Linked DNA regions of Posidoniimonas corsicana. The main gene of each other region encodes a partner of the protein of the gene in region 2 in a complex. Links are inferred from orthologs where the notes say so. Each region holds a gene or a part of one and is shown on either strand. Other genes may lie near its edges.

Region 1 (7,410 bases), on a different replicon or contig from region 2:
CCTGCCGGGTGACGCCAGCCCTGAGGGCCTGATGGTCGCTGGCACAAGCGGCGGACCGGGACGCCGGTTCGACATCTTCTACTCCCGCGTCGAGGCCGACGGCAGCTTCGCCTACCACGCCCCGGTTGCGATGGCGACCGGCATGACCACCGTCGACCGCGAGTGGGGTAGCGAGTTCTGGACGGGCGTGGTGGTCCCCTGGCACGACGCGGACCCAGAACCCGTAGACCTGCACGCGTACCCCACAATCCCCGCGATCGTAACAGTCACCGCCGGCAAGGGACGCGTGCCACAGGCGAACGCCTGGGTCGACTTCAGCCGGGAGGTTCGGTTCCCTTACCTGCAGGAAGGGGAGCTGACGGAGCCGTTCGCCATGGCGAGCGCCTGGTATCAAACCGATCAAGACGGCCAAGCCCAGATCCCGCTCGGGCATGGCAGCAATGAGCTGCGGGTGGTGATCGACGAATGGAGCTCCGAAAAAGAGATCACCGTTGAGGTGGACCATCGGGACGGGCCAATCAACGTCAAGTTTCACCGCCCATAGTTTGGCATTCCTGCGACCGGAGAGGGTCGCCGGGAAAAAATGGCCCTTCGGCCACGAAGATCGGACCGCCAACTACGAATAAGACCCTATGACGCCCTCTTCCCGCACTCCCGAAGGCGACGACAACACCTGCGGGGTGTGCGGGCACGAGGTGCGCATCGAGCCGACCCGCCCGCCGGGCGACGCCACCTGCCCCCACTGCGGGGCGCTGCTGTGGTTCGCGGACAAGCAGGCAGACTCGCCAACGACGGCCAAGGCCGCGATGTACTGGCGGCGGGCGCAGGTGGCCCTGGGCGCCGAGAACTGGCAGGCAGCGGAACGCTGGCTCAGCAAGGCCGCCGCGCTGGATCCAGGGAACGACGGCTTCCGGCAGGAGCTTGAGCAGGTGCGTCAGAAGCTAGCGGCGCTGCGGCCGACCAAGCGCCGCCGCAAGCGTCAACCAGATTGAGGGCCAAGATAATGCGAGCGGTCTTCGCGGTGCTCTTCATCCAACTGGCGTCGTCCCTCGCCAGTGGCGCCGAGCCACGCTACGTCGTGCAGATGCTCGATCCCCGGGTCGTGGCGGTGACCGAAGACACACTGCCCATCGAGTGGGGCAACAAGAAGACTGACGTGATTGCCACACGCAAGCTCCTCGACAGCGAAGCGAAGCTGCTGCTGAATCTTCTCAAGGAAGAGCTCACAACGAGCACTGACGTTCCGTTCTGTGGTCATCACCCCGCCTACGCGGTGCAGGAGATCGTCGACGGCAAAGTCACAAACACCGCGACCCTATGCGGCCTGTGCCACACCTGGGCCCGCGGCGGCAAGCTCCGTGTGATCAAAGGCGACAAGTCGCTCAACTACCTCAATTCGCTGCTGCCGCTGCCAGACGTCTTCAAAGGAATAAAGCTTCGGGACATGGTGTTTGACGAGCACCCCCAGCCGTTCTACGAGATGACCCGTGTCGCCGCCGAGTAGCCAGAGATGCTAACCCAGCTTCCGGACCGCCTTGTGCCGCGGGCAGCTGACCAGGTGGTCGTTCACCATCCCGGCCGCCTGCATCAGGGCGTAGCACGTGGTGGGGCCGACGAAGCGGAACCCGCGGCGTTTGAGCTCCTTGCTCATCGCGACTGACTCGGGCGTCTGCGAGGGGACCTCGCTCAGCTCGCAGTGGTTGTTCTTGCGTGGCGCCCCGTCGACGAACCCCCACAGGAAGTCCGATAGCGTCTCGCCGGCGGACTGCAGATTGAGTACGGCCGTGGCGTTGCTGACGGTTGACTCGATCTTGCCGCGGTGGCGGATGATCGCCGGGTCGGCCACGAGTTTGTCCACCCGCTTCTCCGTAAAGCGGGCGACCTTCACCGGGTCGAATCCGGCGAAGCAGCGGCGGTAGCCCTCTCGCTTCGCGAGCACAGTCGTCCAGCTCAGCCCGGCCTGGGCGCCCTCGAGCGTGAGCATCTCGAACAGCAGCGGGTCGTCGCCGCGGATCGGCACGCCCCACTCCTCGTCGTGGTAGGCGCGGTCGAGGTCCGATACTTCCGCCCAGGGGCAGCGAGGCATGCAGTGCTCACTCAATTCAAGGCAATCAAACGCGAGTGCTCGGGGCGACAAACCGCCCCTCCGCTCGCCCAGCGCATCGCCCCGCGGCGCCTAGCCAGCCGGGCGCCGCGATTATACTTTCAAGGGTCATGCCCTCCATCTACCAATACGACGTCCTGGTCATCGGCGCCGGCCACGCCGGGACCGAAGCCGCGCTGGCCGCGGCCCGGATCGGCGCCCGCACGGCCCTGCTGACCACCAACCTCGACACGGTCGGGCAGATGAGCTGCAACCCGGCGATCGGCGGGGTTGGGAAGGGCCAGATCGTGCGGGAAATTGACGCCCTCGGCGGGGCGATGGGCCGGGCGATCGACGCCGCGGGCATCCAGTTCCGGATGCTCAATCTTCGGAAGGGCCCGGCGATGCACAGCCCCCGCGCCCAGGCCGACAAGAAGGCCTACCAGGCGGAGGTAAAGCGGATTGTCGAGGAGCAGCCGAACTTAAGTCTGCGGCAGGAGGCGGTCGACGATCTGCTGCTCTGCTCCGGCGGGTCTCCCCTCCCGGCCAGCGAGTGCAAGGCAACATCCGGCTCCGACCACCGTGTGGCGGGGGTCCGAGTGAAGGGGGGCGCCGACTACCTGGCGCCGACCGTGATCCTCACCACCGGCACCTTCCTGCAGGCGATCATGCACACCGGCGAGGCCCAGACCGCCGGCGGCCGCGCCGGCGAAGGAACCACCGCCGGCATCAGCGGCGCGCTCCACGCGCTGGGCTTCCAGCTCGAACGGTTCAAGACCGGCACGCCGCCGCGCCTCAACGGGCGCACGATCGACTACTCCAAGTGCGAGCTGCAGCCGGGCGACGAGGCGCCGCAGCCGTTCTCGTTCCTCACCGACAAGCTCCCCGAGCCGCAGCTTGCCTGCCACATCACTTACACCAACAGCGCGGTGCACGATCTGATCCGCGCCAACCTGCACCGTGCGCCGATGTACAGCGGCCAGATCGACAGCACGGGGCCGCGGTACTGCCCCTCAATCGAAGACAAGATTGTGCGGTTCGCGGACAAACAGCAGCACCAGCTGTTCCTGGAGCCCGAGGGCCGCAACACCCAAGAGGTGTACGTCAACGGCGTCAGCACCAGCCTGCCGCGCGACGTGCAGGACTCGATGTTCCGGCTGATCCCGGGCTGCGAGGACGCCCAGATCATGCGGTACGGCTACGCGGTCGAGTACGACTACGCCCCGCCCGAGCAGCTCAAACCGACCCTCGAGACCAAACGTGTGGCGGGGCTCTACCTGGCCGGGCAGATCAACGGCACCACCGGCTACGAGGAGGCCGGCGCACAGGGCCTGATCGCCGGCGCTAACGCGGCCCTCGCCGTGGCCGACCGCGAGCCGCTGGTGCTGTCGCGCGACCAGGCGTACATCGGCGTGCTGATCGACGATCTCGTGACCCGCGGCGTCGACGAGCCGTACCGCATGTTTACCAGCCGGGCGGAGTACCGCCTGCTGCTGCGGCAGGACAACGCCGACCGGCGGCTGACTCCGCTGGGCCATCAGGTCGGACTGGTAGGCGAGGATCGCATCGAGCGGCTCCGCAAGAAGCTGGATGAGGTGGACCGGATCGCGAAGCTGCTCGCTGGCACACGGCACGAAGGGGTCGCGCTAGAACAGCTGTTGCGGCGCCCGGAAGTCGACTGGCAGGCGATCGTGCCCCACGCCCCAGAGCTCGCGGCCGCTGACCCGCAGGCCGCCCAGCAGGCGCTCTTTGACACCAAGTACGCCGGCTACATCAGCCGCCAGCAGACCGAGGTCGAACGGCAGCGTCGACTAGCCAACAAGCGGATCCCGGACGCCTTCGACTACGCGCGGCTAACCCACATGCGGGCCGAGGCCCGCGAGAAGCTGACGGTGATCCGCCCCACCAACCTCGACCAGGCGAGCCGCATCCGGGGCATCACGCCGGCGGACATCACGCTGCTGATGGCGAATCTGCAACCGAGTGGGAAACCCTCGCAGGGGCGGTAGGCTAGCCGCTCTTGGCAGCGACGGAGACGGGTGTCCAGCGGCTCGGGCGTCGCGGTTACACGCCGTGGGGTTTTTCGCCGAGGGTCACCGCGTCGGCCACAAAGCAATATGACGGAACAACTTACGTCAACAACATCGATATTGACTGAGCCCCCTGGCCCGTTATAATTCGCTCACCTCTGGCAATTCAGGCAACCGGGGCAGGCATGGTCGAACGTGCCGTTTGCAGAACCTCGTAGAATTCCGTAGGTCAAGGGCAATAAGCCCGAGAGATTCCCTTCCGGGGTTTGGTCCCTTTAGGGGATTGGGATGCGAGACGCCCGTCGGACGCCCTCCGTCCGCGGCCCTTGCGGACCGCAAACAGCGCGGCGACTGACCGCCGGAACCTGATTGTCAGCCTGCTGAACCACGCCACGGTCGTCTTTCCCACCGGCGCCGGCGCGGCACGGACTGTCACACCATTCACTAGGGAGAGGAGTGGTTAAGCGAATGAAAACCGTCTTTACAACGGGCGAAGCCGCCAAGATCTGCAAGGTAAGCCAGCAGACCATCATCCGCTGCTTCGACTCGGGCCAGCTCAAGGGTTTCCGCGTGCCGGGCAGCCGCTTCCGCCGTATCCCGCGGGACCAGCTGTACGCGTTCATGCGTGACAACGGCATCCCGACCGACGCGCTCGACAGCGGCAAGCGCAAGCTGCTGATTGTCGACGACGACGAGGACCTGGTCGACCTGCTGGTGGACCACTTCCAGCGCGACGGCCGCTTCGACGTCCGCAGCGTGAACAACGGCTTCGGCGCCGGCATGATGATCAAGGAGTTCCGCCCCGACCTGGTGGTGCTGGACATCATGCTGCCGGACATCAATGGCCTGGAAGTCTGCCAGCTCGTCCGCGGCGACAAGACTATGGACGACGTGCGGATCATCTGCATCTCGGGCATGGTGGAGGAAGACAAGATCCAGAAGCTGCGTGACGCCGGCGCCAACGACTTTATGAAGAAGCCGTTCGACGTCGACGCGCTCACCACGCGGGTCTGCCAGCTGCTGGACGTCGAGACCGCGGCCTCAAGCTGAGGCGCCCGCGCCCCATGCCCCGAGCCCGCGTAGTGTCCCGACGAACCGCCGCCCCCCTGCCCCGCCGGGCCTCGCTCGGCGAACCTTCCGCGGTCCGTGGCCGGCGGGTCGCGGCGGTTAAGCCGCTGCGCGTCGACGCTCCTCACCCCGCCAAGGCGCCGCACACGTCGTTCGACGACAGCGAGTTCCTGCGCGCCGTTGAGCACGCCAAGCTCGACGCCATGAAGGAGCTCGCCTACGGCGCCAGCCACGAGATCAACAACCCGCTAGCCAACATCGCCGCCCGCGCGCAGACCCTGCTGCGGACCGAGCGCGACGAGGCCAACCGGCGGATGCTCACCGCTATCCATCGGCAGGCGATGCGGGCGCACGAGATGATCTCCGACCTGATGCTCTTCGCACGCCCGCCGCGGATGCAGAAGGAGACGACCGACCTGACCGCGCTTGCGGCGCGGGTGGTCGGCGAGGTCCGACCGCTGGCCGAGGAACGCGGGATCCTGCTGGACCTTGCGCCGGCGGAGAGGGAGATCGCCGCCGAGGTCGACCCGGTTCAGATCGAGGTCGCCGTGACGGCGATCCTGATCAACGCCGTCGAGGCCCTCGACTCTGGCGGCGAGATCGCCACGGCGGTTCGCTTTACCGGCGAGGGGTGGGCGGAGCTTGAGGTCGCCGACAATGGCCCCGGCATCCCGGCAGAGGTCCGGGAGCACCTGTTCGACCCGTTCTTTAGCGGCCGCGAAGCGGGACGCGGGCTAGGCTTTGGGCTGTCCAAGTGCTGGCGGATCGTTACCGAGCATGGAGGCCGGATTAACGTCCAGAGCGCGCCGGGTCGCGGCGCAGTGATCACCCTGCGGCTGCCCGGCGCCCACCCGATGGACTAGCGCCGGCGGCCAGCCCCTCCCCATCAGGTCACGATGGCGGACCGAGTCCCCAACACCCACGTGCAACTAGTCGTGCTGACCCCCGAACCCGGGGTGGCCGACCGCGTGGCCGATCGAATGACCGCCCGCCGCCACATCGAGGGCGAGGGGCTGGTATCAGTAACGGGTGAGTTGAACTGCACGCACACCGCGGTAGTACGCCCGCGGTCACATGCTCCAGATTGGGCCGGCGTCGTGCGAACGGTCCGTTCCACCCACCGCCCTGATTGGCTCCTCGCCGCCGGGATAGCAACCGCAGCTAGACAGCCCACCCCAACTCTAGGACCCGCGCCGGTCGGCTATGTCCGCGACGCCCTAGGCGCCCCGACTCAGATCTCGCTTCCGCTTGACCGACCTTCGATCATGGTCGCCCACGCCGCCGGAGCAGACGCAGTCGCCGACTGGCCCGCTGATATCGCTTCGGCGTGCTGCGACCTCGGGTTGGCCTTGGCAATCCTGGCATTGGTCGAGGCGGCCCCCGACGACGCCGACCCAGAGTGGCGAAACCTCGCGCAGCAACAATCGACGGCCGGCAAACTCGGCGCGGCGTTCGGCGGGCTCTGGCGCCGCCCATCGATGGCGAAGGAAGCGGTGAGCCGGCTGGCCGGCCGCTGGAAAGGCCTCGACGAGTTGGTCGATCTGGTCGAGCGGTCTGCCGCGTCTGACTGCTCGACGATTGCTCCGCCTAGGCGCTCCTAACGCCGTGCTGAGCCGCCGTCCGCGCACGCGCGTCCCTCCATTCGCGCAGAACCGGCGTCAATTCATCGTTTCTTCGCGCTTCGCTCGGCGGGCTTCGCTATGTTGGCCGGTCTCACCGACCCACACGCCACGGCCTAGGAGGCTACCGTGTCCCGCCTGCATTATTTCGCGTTTGTCGTCTTCCTTGCCCCCACCGCCTGCTGGTCCCACGATGGAGAGGATCACGACCACGCGGCCCCTGCTCCACCGACCGGCGCCGCCTTGCCCAAGGCGATGGTGCTGCCGCGTGTGGAAGGACCCACTCCATGGTCCGACAAACCGGTTCTGGACGACCCGGAGCGGTTCCAGATCGCCATCATGACCGACCGCACGGGCGGGCATCGGCCTGGGATCTGGATGGACGCCGTCAACAAGCTTAACCGGCTGCGTCCGCAGTTCGTCATGTCCGTGGGAGACCTAATCGAAGGCTACTCGCAGGACCGCAGCCGTGTCGAGAAGCAGTGGGACGAGTTCCTCGGGTTCATCGACCAGATGCAGATGAAGTTCTTCTTCGTCGCCGGCAACCACGACCTCACCAACCCGATGATGCATGAGGTCTGGCGTGAGCACTTCGGCGCCGAGTGGTACT
Region 2 (7,390 bases):
GGTCGCCAGGGAGCGCGAGCTCGACCGCCAGCAGGCGCACTACGAGACGCTCGAAACAAAGTGGGACCGCGAGCGGGCGGAGCTGCGGGCGAGGATCCGTGACCTGCTGGGCTCGATGCGGCACGGGTCGGGCCCCGCCGCGAAGGCCGCGTAGCGCGGCGCTGAGTCCGTTGTCGACCGGCCGCTACTCAGCGGCGTCGTCGGTCGACTCGTCGGCTTTTTCTTCGGCGGAGTCGGCCGGCTTCTCGTCGGAAGTTCCAAACTCGCTCTCGACCTGCACGGTGGACTCGCTGGCCGAGTAGCTGCTGGCCAGCGACGACTCGCTCGCCGAGCTGCGACGCTCGTTGGCCAGCCGGGTCGACTCCTTGGCGTAGGCCATCGCGGCGTTGATCTGCTGGCTGGTGAAGTAGCGGTTGCGGACCGAGCTGCGGGCCGTGCCGGTCAGCTTCTGGGCCAGCTCGGTCCAGGAGAGGTCGTTGTTCAGGTTCCAGACCGCCGCCTGAGCGGCGCCGTGGTCCAGCTTGCCCGTGCCGAACGCGGTCAGCAGCTCGACCACTTCCGGGCGGTCCACGACCTGGTCGACCGGGCGGATCTCGTAGGGCTTGCTCGAGGACGGGTCACGCTTGCCGTGCTCCAGGCACAGCACCGCCACGTCCAGCTTCGCGACCTTCTCGGCCGGGATGCTGAAGGCGCCGCCGCCGCCGCCCAGGCCGCCGCCACCGCCGCCCAGGCCGCCGCCGACCGACTGGGCGCCGCCGCCACCACCGCCGCCGAAACCACCGCCGCCCAGGCCACCGCCGCCGCCGCCAAACTGGGCGGCCACTGGCACTCCGGCGAACGCCTCGGGCAGCTTCAACGCGACCGGGTTCTTGGTCTTGTTGGCGATGATGATCTTGGCTTCGCGGTCGCTCTTCGCGACGAACTTGACGTCCACGTCGCCGCTCTCGATGGCGTCGAACAGGTCGATCTCGGCCGGTGGGTTCACCGTTGCGGGCGCTTTGGCCGAATCGGCCGCGTGCGCGGCGCCGGTTATCAGCAGGCCAGCGATCGTGAGGACGCCAAGTAGCAAGCGGGAAACCATTTCAGGACTCCGGAGTAACGCAGACGCTGCCGAGAGCAGCGGGAGGGGACAGCAGGTACGCTCAGCGGACCGAGGGGGATCTTCCCCTCGCCTGCGTCCAGCATAATCAGCGGGCCTGGTAAAACCAAGCAATCTGGGCGAATTTCGCCCGCCGGCTGACGGCCTAAGGGCCTCCGGGGCCCGGGGTTGCGGCCAGGCGCCCGCCGCGGGAGGGGCGCCGCCGGGGGGCTCAGCCTGCGGGCTGGATCCCCGCGATCACCACCCGCTCCACCCGGCCCTGCCGCTCGATCTGCAGGGCGATCTCCGCGGCGTCTTCGGCCAGCCGCTGCATGAGGAGGGTCTCGAACTGGCGGGAGTCGGCGAAGGTCTCTCCGTCGATCATCCGCACGCGGTCGTGCAGCTCCAGCCCGGCCGCGGCGGCGGGCGAGTCGGCCGCCACCCGGGTCAGGAATACCGTGCCGGGCTCGGCGTCGTCGGCCCGCCAGGAGATGCCGACCCGCGGCCGGGGCGCGTCGGCCGGCAGCGGCGGCAGGGGCCGCTCGCGGCGGGCCTGCAGCGACTTGCCCTCGTTCATGCCCTGCCAGCGGAACGCGGGCAGCGCGTCGGCGTCGGCCGCGGTGGTGGCCAGGTCGAACAGGTAACGCGAGACCAGCCGCACGCCCTCGGTGTTGATCTCACCGACGTCGTCGCTGGGGCGGTGGTAGTCGTCGTGCAGACCGGTGTGCAGCATCAGCGTGGGCACGCGCCGCTTGAGGAAGTTCCAGTGGTCGCTGTTGTCCTCCAGCTCCCAGGTGAAGTCGAGCCACAGCCCCTGGTCGGCGGCCACGCTGGCCAGCCTCCGCAGGCCGACGCCCGTGCGGGTACAACTAACCTCCAGGCGGTCTTCGCGCATGCGGCCTACCATGTCGATGTTGATCGACAGCGGCACCTGCTCGATCGGCACGGTCGGCCGGTTGCACCAGTGCTGGCTGCCCAGCAGCCCCAGCTCCTCGGCGTCCCAGAACGCGATGATCAGCGACCGCCGGGGTCGGATGTCGTGCAGCGCGACCGCTTGGGCGAATTCGAGCACGGCCGCCACGCCGCTGGCGTTGTCGTCGGCGCCGTTGTGGATGTAGCCGATCGGGCCGAAGCTGGTGCGGCGGTCGCCGTAGCCGACGTGGTCGTAGTGGGCGCCGATCAGCACGTGCTCGTTCTTGAGCTGCTCGTCGCTGCCGGGCCAGATAGCCAGCACATTCCGCCGGCCGCCCGGGAACGGCTGGTAGAACTCGTCCTCGGTCCCGCCGCCCTGCCAGCCCATCTCCTGGAGCTGCTTGACCAGGTAGGACGCGGCCGCGCGGCCGCCGCGGGCGCCGGCCCGGCGGCCCTCCATCGCGTCCGAGGCGAGCACCTCCAGGTGGGCCAACGCCTCGTCCGCCCGGATCGAGGCCAGCGCCGCCATCTTGGCGTGCTCCTCAGCGGGGGCGGGGGCGCACAGCAGGCTGGCCATCAGGGCGAGCTGCAGCGTCTGTTTGGTGAGACTCACCGAGTTGTCCTCTGGGCATGACGACACAGCGCCGGGCGTCGCCACGCCGTTGGCTGATTCAGGTCGGGTATCGACCGCCGCCCCGCCCGCAGGCCTTACGCGATTGCCGAACCCGTTAGAAGCAGCATAACAGCGGCGTCACTACCGGCAGAGTCTGCCTAGGTTCCGGAGTGGCAGCAACAGTGGGCTGGAGTTTGCGTTGCCGTCGGTACCGATTCCCGTCGGCCGATTGTCGGTGGGTGCAGCCCAAGAGGTCTTGCCGATTCGACTGGACACCTTAACGCCGATTGTCGCAAGCGACACGGACAATCGGCCGAAACAAACTTCACACTGGCCGGATCGCTCCCGGCCGAATATCGCTGCTACCCTGCGAAGCCCTTCAATGCCCCTTGTAGTCAAGTACAAGTATCGCGACCTGACGCAGTCGGAGCTTGATGAGCTAGGCCCGGATGCGCTAACGATGCGTCCTGCCAGACGCCTCAAGCCATTGGACGAAGCGGAGCTGGCGACACTCACCAAGAGTCGGCTCTTGCAGTATCGGAAGCGGGCGCTCGCTCTCGAAAACTGCTTGGCCGAGTCTGACTATCTAGACCAAGAGATTGAAGATTGGGACCCGGCCTACATCTACTTCAAAGACGACCCACGCTGGCGACAGCTCTACGACCAAATATTGGCCCGTTTGGCATAGGCTAGGACCAGACTCGGGTGGCAGCGACTGTCGGCCGGGGTTGGGACTGCTGCCGAGCCGGCTCCTATCGGCCGATTGTCGCTGCCACGCAGATTCACTTGCCGATGCAGAAGCGGCTGAAGATGCGGTCCAGGACCTCCTCGTTCGATGCGTCGCCCAGCACACGGCCTAGTGCATCGAGCGCCGTGCGCAATTCGAGCGTCACCAGGTCGTCGGCGCCGGCGGGCGCGAGTTCCTCGGCGCGGGCCAGGGCCGTTTCGGCATCGCGGAGCGCCTCGCGGCAGCGGTTGGCGGTCGAGGCGACCATCCGGTCGCCGGCGGTCTGGTGGGCCGCCGCTCCCACTTCTTGCAGCAGCTTGCGCAGGCCCTGGCCGCTCTGCGCACTGACCGCGAGGCGGCCAGGCGGCGGGGGGCTGTCGGTCAGGTCGGCCTTGGTCAGGACTTGCAGCCGCGTCTGTGCGGCCGGCGTCGGTGGTGTTGGCGATGGCGGACCCGTGGCGTCGGCCGCGCGGCAGTCGATCACCACCGCGGCGGTTTCGAGCGCCCGCCGGCGTTCGGACTGGGCGGCGTCTTCGATCGAGCGGTTGGTGGTGACGGCGACCTCGCCGGCGGTGTCGACCAGCTCGAGCGTGAGGCCGTCGACGCTCAGCAGGCGGCTCACCAGGTCGCGGGTCGAGCCGGCGCGGTCGGAGACGATCGCCGGCGGCGCGCCGGGCGTGACGCCGGCCAGGCGGTCTAACGCATTGAGCAGCGTGCTCTTGCCGGCGTTGGGCGGTCCGGTGATGACCGCCAGCGGCGCCTCGCCGTCGGTCGCGCGGTCGGCGGCCTGCCGGGCGGCGGCCGCGACGTGGGACCGCGCTTCGCCGAGCCTGCGCAGGGCCTCGTCCGGCGCGACGAACGTGACGTCTTCTTCGTCGACAAAGTCGAGGCCCGCCTCGAGGTCGGCCAGCAGCGACAGCAGGTCCTCGCGCACGCCGCCGAGCGGGCCGGCCAGCCCGCCCGCCATCTGCCGCAGCGCGGCATTGAGGTCGGACTCGCCGCGGGCGTCGATCACGCCGAGTACGGCCTCAGCCTGGGTGAGGTCGATCCGCCCGCTCAGCACGGCCCTGAGGGTGAACTCGCCCGGCGCCGCCAGGCGGGCGCCCTGGGCGCACAGCGTCTGCAGCACGCACTCCAGCAGCGGCGGCGAACCGGGAAGGTGTAGCTCGACCGACGGCTGCCGCACGTAGCTGCGGGCGCCGGGCCAGACGTAGAGGTCGGCCGGGATCGATCGGACGACGCCGGCAACCTCCGCCGTCAGCCGGGCCGACTCGATCACCTCCGGCCGCCGTGCCGAGGTCAGCCGAGCGGCAGACGCGGCGTCGACGCAGCGCGCCACCACGCTCAGGGTGTCGGGGCCCGCCAGCCGCACCACGCCCCGCGCGGCGGGGCCGCGTGCGCTGGCGATGGCGGCGATGGTGTCGTTCTCGTCGGGGAGCATCGGAGGCGGGGCTCTGGCTTGTGGTGTCCCACTCGTTCTAGCCAACGACGGCGCGGCCGGCTACGGACGCGCGCCCGTGTCGACGAGATTCTCGATCGCGGAATCCGGCCGGTTCTTAGTAGAAACCGGCCACCGCAGGCCTTCCAATAGAACACGGAGCGCGGTCTGCGGCGGGCTCGATACACACGCGGGTGAGGTGAGTGCGAGCTTGTCGCCGCGGGGTAATGTCCCCTCCGCGCGACCAGAATCGGACAAAACCCCGCCGCCCTGCCGGGAGGAAAACACGGCAATGCCTTAATTCAAAAGCACTTGCGAAGAATCAGGGCCAAGATACGCCCTGAGTTTTGTCCGCTCCGTTCGTGTTTTTGGACAAAACTCGGCGGACAAAAAACTGCCGGGCGGCCGCCTAGCGGCGTTTCTTTTTCTGCTGCTTCTTCTTGTTCGACTGTCCGCCGCCGCCCTGGGCGGGCTTCTTGGGCGGAGGGGTCGGCTTGGAGAACGCTGCGGGGTTTTCGGCCGGCTTGGGGGGCGGCACGAGCTTCCGCTCGGCGATGCCCCACAGGCTGGAGGTGATGAAGTAGATGCACAGCCCGCTGGGCACCTTGAAGAACATCAGGCCCATGAAGCCCATCATGTACTTCATCATCTTCTGCTGGAGGATGGCCTGCTCGGTGGTGGCCTCGGGCATGAACAGCTTCTGCTGCAGGAGGAACAGGCAGACGGTCACGACCGGCAGCAGGTTGAAGTACGGGCCGACCGCGAAGATGCCCATGATGCTGGGCAGGTACCCGTTGTTCACCCACTGGGGCATCAGCCACGACCAGTCGTAGAACATGTCGGGCGCGGCCAGGTTGGAGCAGAAGCGGGTCCAGTCGCCCAGCAGCGAAGCCTCGCGCAGCTCGACGTCCACCGCCAGGGCCCGGTACAGGCCGAGGAAGATGGGAAGCTGGAAGAACATCGGCAGGCAGCCGCCCATGGGGTGGAAGTTGTGCTTCTTGAACAACTCCTGCTGGGCCTGCGTCCGCTTCTGCATGTCGTCCTTGTACTTCTCAGCGATGCGGTCGATCTCGGGCTTCAGCTCCTGCATCTTCACCATGTTCATCGCCTGCTTGCGGCTGATGGGGAACATGCAGAGCCGCACGAGCACCGTCAGCAGCACGATCGCCACGCCGTAGTTGCGAACCACCGCGTAGAACATGTGGAGGATGCCGAGCATGAGCTTGGCCACCGGGCCGAACCAGCCGTAGTACAGGATGTTCTTCAGGCTGTAGCTCTCGGCGCCCTCGGGCTGGTACTGCGAGAGCAGCTCCGGCCGCTTGGGACCGGCGAATACGGTGAACGCGTCGGTGCGGGCGGCGGCGTCGCCGCCGGCGGCGGCCAGCGTGACCGGCGTGCGGGTGAGGGTGAACGTGGGGTTGTTGAGCGTGACGCGGCCCCGCTTGCCGAGCTCGGGCGTGGCGAGCACAGCCTCGCCGAAGTCGAACCAGTTGTCGTCGAGCTGCTGCTTCTGGGGGATCAGCATCATCGCGAAGTACTGCGCGTCGACGCCGATGTAGGCCAGCGGCGAGCCGTCGCCGAAGGGCTCGTAGTCGCCGTCGATAATTTGCGCGGGGTTGAGCTGCGAGACCGGGCCGTTCTCGTACCGCGCGATCACGTCGCGCAGGCCGACCGCGCCCCAGGCGCCGTTGCCGTTGGCCTTGCGGCCGATCTTGTTCGCGTACCAGAAGCCCTCGATCGGCAGGCCGTTGGGGCCCTCCAACTCGTAGGAGACTTTCTGCTCTTGGTCGAGCAGGTTGCGGACCTCGATGGAGAAATCGAAGTGGTAGCCGCGGTAGTCGACGTTGCCGACCTGGTCCTCCGGGACTTCGGCCAGGGTGTACGTCTTGACGACCTCCAGCCCGAGGTCGGCCAGGCGCATGGTGAACGCGACGGACGCGTCGCCCCTCTGGTCGACGGTCCATCCGCCGGACTGCAGCCGCTCGTTCGCGGCCGCGACCAGCGCCGACTTGGCGTCCTGACCGCCCATGCTGGTCAGCCGCACCACGAGCGACGGCACGTCTGCGTAGTCTACGGGCAGCTTGTCCTGGTGCTGCAGGATGTTCTCGCTCTCGGGGCGGACCAGCTGCAGGGCGGGGCGGCGGAGCGTGACCTCGACCTCGCGGGGGCCCTCGCCCGAGGCGACGCGCAGCGTCACCTTGTCGCCCGGCTTGCTGCGGCCCAGCCAGTTGGCCATGGCCTGGGCGTCGGGGAATTCGGTGTCCTTCAGCTTGCCGCCGCCTGTGCCGCCGGTGACGACATCGCCCGAGCGGAGGCCGGCCTCGGCCGCGGCCGTTCCCGGCCCGACCAGGTCGAGCCGCACTCCGGGCTCGGCTTCGGAGGTGTCGTGCACGCCGAGGCTGCCGTGGTGGTTGTCGATCTCCGAGATGTCGTCCGAGGAGAGCACGATCCGGTTGATCGCCGCGCCCTCGTTGGTCAGGGTCATCAGCATCCGGTACTGGCCGCCGGACGCGGCGGAGCCGAGCGTGAGCGACTGCGGCTCGGCCAGCGGCGCGTCCTCGATGGCGGGCGCGTCGGGCTCGTCGCCGCCGGCTGTGGCGGCGTCAGCCCCGGGGCTGACAG

What was found.
Region 1: the proteins of KOR34_RS13270 (region 2) and mnmG are in contact, whole or in part, in a solved structure (PDB 9HIP), measured with the Escherichia coli proteins. The link is inferred for Posidoniimonas corsicana from one-to-one orthologs.

The regions. Positions count from the first base shown.
Region 1 is NZ_SIHJ01000002.1:347,619-355,028, forward strand. Bases 1,736-4,653 are described here. They hold mnmG (tRNA uridine-5-carboxymethylaminomethyl(34) synthesis enzyme MnmG), read left to right. Parts: upstream 1,736-2,214; coding sequence 2,215-4,092; downstream 4,093-4,653. Other genes in these bases: KOR34_RS17480 (DNA-3-methyladenine glycosylase I), read right to left, coding at 1,736-2,086; KOR34_RS17490 (response regulator), read left to right, coding at 4,582-4,653. In the rest of the region: KOR34_RS17465 (carboxypeptidase-like regulatory domain-containing protein), read left to right, coding at 1-544; KOR34_RS26780 (hypothetical protein), read left to right, coding at 633-992; KOR34_RS17475 (hypothetical protein), read left to right, coding at 1,004-1,504; more of KOR34_RS17480, read right to left, coding at 1,514-1,735; more of KOR34_RS17490, read left to right, coding at 4,654-5,163; KOR34_RS17495 (sensor histidine kinase), read left to right, coding at 5,196-6,044; KOR34_RS26785 (hypothetical protein), read left to right, coding at 6,078-6,782; KOR34_RS17505 (metallophosphoesterase), read left to right, coding at 6,930-7,410. UniProt on the Escherichia coli protein: NAD-binding protein involved in the addition of a carboxymethylaminomethyl (cmnm) group at the wobble position (U34) of certain tRNAs, forming tRNA-cmnm(5)s(2)U34.
Region 2 is NZ_SIHJ01000001.1:3,458,954-3,466,343, reverse strand. Bases 2,579-5,476 are described here. They hold KOR34_RS13270 (tRNA modification GTPase), read right to left. Parts: upstream 4,772-5,476; coding sequence 3,386-4,771; downstream 2,579-3,385. Other genes in these bases: yidC (membrane protein insertase YidC), read right to left, coding at 5,178-5,476; KOR34_RS13275 (hypothetical protein), read left to right, coding at 2,986-3,291; KOR34_RS13280 (M20/M25/M40 family metallo-hydrolase), read right to left, coding at 2,579-2,603. Outside these bases: KOR34_RS13295 (hypothetical protein), read left to right, coding at 1-154; KOR34_RS26715 (hypothetical protein), read right to left, coding at 185-1,081; more of KOR34_RS13280, read right to left, coding at 1,311-2,578; more of yidC, read right to left, coding at 5,477-7,390. UniProt on the Escherichia coli protein: Exhibits a very high intrinsic GTPase hydrolysis rate. Involved in the addition of a carboxymethylaminomethyl (cmnm) group at the wobble position (U34) of certain tRNAs, forming tRNA-cmnm(5)s(2)U34.